2 regions of the Adhaeribacter swui genome follow, and region 2 is predicted to be linked to the other one. Evidence: riboswitches for the same ligand, from Rfam matches in the RefSeq annotation. Region 2 holds a riboswitch; the other holds the start of a gene.
The links. Region 2 has a riboswitch for cobalamin ahead of metE (5-methyltetrahydropteroyltriglutamate--homocysteine S-methyltransferase). Riboswitches for the same ligand answer to the same signal wherever they lie in the genome.

Region 1: another riboswitch for cobalamin. It lies ahead of HUW51_RS10760 (TonB-dependent receptor plug domain-containing protein); the one in region 2 lies ahead of metE (5-methyltetrahydropteroyltriglutamate--homocysteine S-methyltransferase).

The regions. Positions count from the first base shown of each region.
Region 1 is NZ_CP055156.1:2,468,934-2,472,353, reverse strand. It holds gene HUW51_RS10770 (DNA-3-methyladenine glycosylase) at 1-252, opposite strand, end outside; gene HUW51_RS10765 (DUF4136 domain-containing protein) at 387-920, shown strand; cobalamin riboswitch at 1,556-1,758, shown strand; gene HUW51_RS10760 (TonB-dependent receptor plug domain-containing protein) at 1,825-3,420, shown strand, end outside.
Region 2 is NZ_CP055156.1:333,543-336,962, forward strand. It holds gene metE (5-methyltetrahydropteroyltriglutamate--homocysteine S-methyltransferase) at 1-1,465, opposite strand, end outside; cobalamin riboswitch at 1,643-1,847, opposite strand; gene HUW51_RS02540 (T9SS type A sorting domain-containing protein) at 2,682-3,420, shown strand, end outside.

The DNA.
Region 1 (3,420 bases), 2.1 Mb from region 2:
ACAGTAAATGCCATAAATTAGATACACGTAGGCCACGCCGCCTTCCTGAAACATGATTTCGGTGCGGGCGGTCCGGCGGCCGCTGTGCGAATGACAGGCCATATCGTTTTCGCCGCAATACGCCTCGGTTTCTACTATTCTGCCACCGGTTAATACGCCATCGATTCGGGTAAAAATGTATTTTCCAATCAGCTCCCGGCTAATTTGCACCACATCCGGGCGCGTGTAAAATGCTTTTGAAAGTTTGGTCATACTTAGAACTACGCTACATCTGCTTTTTTAAATTTTCCCATTTCTGGATTCCGTATTTATTCGGCAAACTCCCTCGGGCAATTTCGTATTAAAGCCAGATACGTCCGTTTTGTTTTATTCTGATTGATAAAGCTATGAAAAATATATTTTTTGTTCTTTTAGTTTTAACTGGCTTATGGGGTTGCAGCGCGGCCCGCGTCTCGAACATAGAAGCAACCGATAATTTTACCTTAACCAATTACAAAACCTTTAACTTTTACGAAGTTACCAACAACGGCGAACCCGTAGATGCACAGTACAACAACCGCATTGCCATACTAAAAAACGCCATCCAGCAACAATTAACGGCCAAAGGATTAACGCTAGCGCCCACTAACCCGGATTTACTTATTAACCTGGGCATTGTTACCACCGAAAAAGTACAAACCCGCCAAACCGACTTCCGGACGGATGCGCCTAAATACATCGGACAACGCCGTTATTCCTGGAAAAGTCAGCAAGTAGAAGTAGGCCGCTACCGCCAAGGCACGGTTTCGGTGCACCTCGTGGACCCCAGCAAAGACGAACTGGTATGGCAAGGCACCATGGAAGGCATTATCCCGAAAAAAGATGCTGCCCTGGAAAAAGAAGTAAACGCCGGGGTTACCAAGTTGTTTAGTAAATTATAATGGGTAGTAAGATATAAGTAGCAAGTATCAGGACTTTCGCCCAAGGGCAGTGAAGACACTGCCTTGGGCGATCCTGGAGTTTATATTTCATATTACTGGTTTAAAAGTTGGAACCCGCCGCTGGTTGCATCTTCACAACCAGCTTCTCGCAGTGAAGTCACTTTCCTTGGATGGAATATAAGCTAAATACGGAAGTTCGTGCAAAGATTGGCAGTGGAGACACTGCCAATGGGCGGTTCTAATGGTTACGTCTTACGTTTAATTGTTCTACTACTTGTGCCGCTGGTTGTGTCTTCACAACCAGCTTCTAGACAAAATTTGGTTATGCGGAGAGTTCGCGAGAGCGGTCTCTCCGCATTTTTTTGTGCAGCCAATTCCTGATTGGCGTATTGGGGAGTTTTGGTGAACGCCAATCAGAGATTGGCTGTCCCAAAGTACTTAGAGCGCTGCGCTAACTCTAAGTACAACAAGAGGAGTTCGCAAGAGCGGTCTCTCCTCATAACCAGGATAAACAAGTGCACTCAAAGCTGAAAAGCAAAATTTTAAAAATTTAACCAAACCACGATCATCCGCTAACCTTACTCTTACTTAAAACAACTGCATTTCGTCCAGAATAGTTAATCTTAAACTTTTACTTATCTTTGTGCCGGATTGGTGGCCTGCCTGCAACCGCAAGCAAGCCTTAAAAGGGAATCAGGTGTAATACCTGAGCTGTTCCCGCAACTGTAATCTTCTTTAAAAAGGTTGTTTACTCCTTTTGCCACTGTTCTGTAAGCAGAATGGGAAGGCCAAACAAACCGAAGAAAGCCAGGAGACCTGCCAATTTTATTTATTGTCACATGCTTTCGGGTAAAAAGCTAAGAGCCAGACAGATGAACGAAGATTACACTTTCTTGCTGCGCCTATGTACCCCGACGGATTTTATTCGGACGGGGGAAAGATGCGCGTAGTAGTTTTTTTTAAAATTTTCTTAGCCGCCACGCTGCTTATGCCGGCGGCGCGGGCGCAGGTTACTCCGGATACCTTAACCGGCGAAGATTTGGCCGAGGTACAGATTATTGGGCAACACCATCCGCGCTATACCCTGGGTTCCCGCGAAACGCAACTCGATTCTTCGTATCTGCAAACAAACAACGCTGCTTCGCTCTCGGATGCCTTGCAGAGCCGTACGCCGGTTTACTTAAAAACCTACGGCAACGGCATGCTGTCTACTATTTCGTTTCGGGGTACCTCGGCCAGCCAAACGGCGGTGCTCTGGAACGGGTTTAACATTAACTTACCTACGCTGGGGCTAGCCGATTTTTCGATAATTCCGCTTACGGCCATACAGGGCGTGCAATTACAGCACGGTTCGGGTGGGGCTAACTTTGGCACCAGCGCCATTGGTGGAGCCGTTATTTTATCATCCAGAACTAACTGGCAGCCGGGTTGGCAACTGCAGGCCCAGCAAGATGCAGGAAGCTTTAACTCGTATTTTAGCCAATTAGCCGGCCAGTACAGCACTAAAAAAGTAAGCGTAGAAACCAGCTTTTTCCGCCGCGAGGCGCAAAACAACTTTAAATTTAAAAATATCACGCAATTTGGGGCGCCGGACCAGTGCCAGGAAAACGCCGCCTTGTACCAATTAGGTTTTACAACTAACCTGCACCTGCGCCTGAATACCCGCAATACTTTGGCTATCCGGAACTGGTACACCGATAGCGACAATCAATCGCAGCCCAACATGGTAGCCGCCAATACACACGCCCAGCGGGCAAACCGCAACTGGCGGCTTATGAGCGAATGGAACCACCACAGTAAATTAGGCTTAACGGCTATCCGGGGGGCTTATTTTGCCGATTACATGCGCTACCGCGACGATAATACCAATTCCGAAACTGCGGTAAATACGTACCAAATTCAAGGCGAGCAAAACTTTATCTTGGCCAAGAAAATAAACGTAGATGCGGGCGGCGAACTGCAATATTTTACTGGTGATGTAGATGGCTACGGGCAAAAAGTAAACGAAACCCGCGCTTCCGGTTTTCTTTTGTTTCGCTACGATCCCCTGGATTTTCTGCACTTGAATTTAAATCTACGGCAAGCATTTGTTACGGGCTTTAATCCGCCGCTGGCGCCTACTGCCGGCTTTACCCTGGATGTATTTATGCGCAACCATTATACGCTGGGATGGAAAGGCTCCGTTTCGCGGGGCTACCGGGTGCCTACACTAAACGACCGCTACTGGCCCACGGGCAACGCAACTTTAAAACCCGAAAACAGCTACAACTACGAAACCGGCCTGGCTTACAAATACCAGCAAGGAATATTCACCGCCGAAACCGAAGTAACCGCTTACCGCATGCAGGTCGAAAACTGGATTCAATGGCTGCCGGCAGCGGGCACGGGCGTATGGTCGCCCCAAAATTTAAAAAAAGTATTAGCTAGCGGAGCGGAGGCATCCGGCAAGGCTTCGTGGCTGCTCCGGACAGGTAAAGTTACTACGGGCTTTAATTACGGC
Region 2 (3,420 bases):
CCTGAAAACGAATAGTTGCTTCGGTTTCCCGTTGAATCAATTGGTTGTATTCCGACTGACTCAGCTCTCCTTTCTTAAATTTAGCGCGCCAGCTTCTTACTTCGGGTGTTTGCGGAAAAGAACCAATGGTGGTAGTAGGAAATAACGGCAAGTTCAAAGATTTCCGCTGAGCTTGGCGGCGAACAGTAAACTCGTTTTTTCGTGCAGTGTCCTGTTCAGTAATTGCCTTAACGCGTTGTTTTACCGCAGAATCATGAATAAGCGCCGAGGTTTGCCGCCGGTGAATAGCCGCTATATTTTCCTGTAGTTTTTCAGCTGACCTAGGAGAATCTTTACCACTCACCAATTCTTGCAAGGTTACTATTTCCGCGAGCTTTTGCTTGGCAAAAGCCAGCCACTGTTTTATTTCTGGTAATAATCCTTCCGCATTAATTTCCAGATCTAAGTCACAAGGAACATGTAACAAAGAACAGGAGGAAGCAATCATCAGGTTAGCAGTTCCAATTTTTGCCGCGGCTTTTTTAATGAGCGCTAACGATTGCTGAAAGTCATTTTTCCAGATGTTGCGACCATCCACTACACCTAAAGATAATTGCACATGTTGTTTTAATAAATTACTTTCCAGGATATCATCTAACTGCGACGGGCAGCGTACCAGATCTAAATGCAGGGCGTTTACTGGTAAGGATAGGGCAGTTTTTAAATTTTCGCCATAACAATCAAAGTAATTGGTAAGAATTGTTTTCAGGTATGGAAAACGTTTCTTAATTTCTGTATAGGCGTATTTAATAGCTTGTTGTTCTTCCGGACTTAAATTCAGAGCGAAACAAGGTTCATCAAATTGTACCCAATCTACTTGGTAAGCTTTTAACTTTTCCAGAATATCCAGATATACCGGCAGTAAGTTTTTAAGCAAATCCAAGCGATGGAAGCCGGCTTCTTTTTCTTTTCCCAGTAGTAAGTACGATACAGGACCGAGTAAAACCGGTTTAGTTATAATTCCTAATTGTTTTGCTTCGTAAAACTCATCAATGATTTTAGTGGAGAAAAGTTTGAATTGCTGATTGGCGTGAAACTCCGGAACGATGTAATGATAATTGGTATCGAACCATTTAGTCATTTCCATGGCAGTTATGTCTAAGCCATTTTTTTGATAACCTCGGGCCATAGCAAAGTAAAGATCTAAGTCCGTGTTACCTTCCTGGCGAATTACCTCGTAGTAACGTTGCGGGATAGCGCCTACCGTAAGCGACATATCCAGAACCTGGTCATAAAAAGAAAAGTCATTGGAGGGTATTAAGTCAATGCCGGCATCTTTTTGCAGCTTCCAATTGTGCTGCCGGATGGCTTTGCCGGTATTTACCAGTTCCGAAAGAGAAGATTTGCCTGACCAGTAGTTTTCGCAGGCTTTTTTGAGTTCGCGGCGGCTACCAATGCGCGGATAGCCTAAAACATTTGTTTTCATTTTTTGGTGTTAGTTAACAATAATTTGATTTATTGTTCCCGGCGCTCTTGCTTAAAAGCGCTCCCGGTTAATAACTACACACAAATGGACATGATGCTACAATTCCCACTCGGGCAGGAGCAGGAGATAAATAATAGAAAGTCCAAGGTGTAGCTTTATAATCGCGAAAGCTTTCACCATCTGGCAAACTCGGCAAGTCTCCTGGCTTGAGGCATTTTATTCAACCTTCCCATAATGCCTGAGCAATACAGTGGTTCTGGAATACGCCGGGGCGTATTTGAATAAAACTTGGCTACCTCTTACAGTTGCGCGACAGCCCGTGATTTACACACGGTTCCTTTTTAATTGCCCTCTCGGGCAAACCTATAAGTTTGGGATGAAACAAAAGTGTCAAAGAACAGGCTTCAAAACTAATGCATTTGAAACCATTAATCCTAATATTAAAGAGTAATAAGAAGTATTTTAAAAATTATACAAGATTATCCTATCATTTAACTCTACCATTGTGGTTGATGCACTGGATAATTAAACTAATCATTAAATGGAACATCCCATTTTAGCAGTTACATACTTACTTAAATATAAACCATTTACAAATAAAGAACTCACCAAAATGAAGTTCGCTCGGACTAGTTAAACTTTGTGATTACTTTCGTAACATGCTGCGCAATGTAACAGTTGTTTGGTAAACCTGTCTAATTTAGCTCCTACTTTGTTATATAATCTTTATAAATTGTTTTAGGTAGAATACAACCTCTTTTAATGCATTTTTCGTCGTAATAAAAGTCTATTGATCAACTTATTTACTTATAAAACAACTACCTGCCATATCTTAAAAGTAAGCTATTAGGCCCAGCACCTTCCGGCTGCCTACATTCTAAATCTTTTTTAAAAATTACCCTATTTTAGGTATTGCACCAAAATACTTTAGCCTTTACATTTATAGGCTCCTCTGCTGGCAGGCTTCCTATTAAGGGTTGATCTGCTATCTTTCTTCTACTTCTTCCATTTACCGGTATCTATTTCAAATTAAATTTGTATGCAATTACATGTTCCTATTAACAGCTTGGTTCCAAGTAACCAGGTACTCCGTTTTGGATGGGTCAACCTTCTGTTTCTTTTACTACTCTATGTCATTGTCCCACTATCCTCAATTGCGCAGAACAAAATCTGGGATAAAACATTAGGGGGAAATCTTTCGGATAATTTAGCTACTGTGCAACCAACCAGTGATGGAGGCTACATTGTAGGTGGCTATTCCGAATCGAATAGAAGTGGTGATAAATCGCAAGCCAATAAGGGTCAAGTATCAACTTACGATTACTGGATCGTCAAGCTAAAAGCCGATGGCACGAAGAGCTGGGATAAAACGATTGGAGGTTCTCATTTTGAATTATTAACCGCTTTGCAGCAAACCCAGGATGGCGGCTACATTCTAGGTGGCTATTCCACTTCGGAAAAAAGCGGTGATAAATCAGAAGATAATAAAGGTAAAGAATTTTCTACTGATTACTGGATTGTGAAGTTAAATGCCGATGGAAGTAAAGCCTGGGATAAAACCTTTGGAGGCAATAAGGAGGATAACTTAACTTCGCTACAGCAAACCCAGGATGGCGGTTTCATTCTGAGTGGGACATCCACTTCGGATAAATCCGGGGATAAAACCCAAGCCGGTAAAGGTATCTGGATTGTGAAGCTACAAGCAAACGGCACGAAAGTATGGGACCGAACTATTATAGGTGGCGGAGAAAATAAAATTCAACAAACCCCCGACGGCGGCTATTTACTGGGCTCTACCTCTGGATACGGAATATTTGGGGAAAAAACGGATGTGGGTAAAGGCGAAACAGACTACTGGATTGTAAAGTTAAAGGCAGATGGGACAAAAGACTGGGACAAAGCCTATGGTGGAACCAGTTACGAACAATTTCAAGATATTCGACCAACTAGCGATG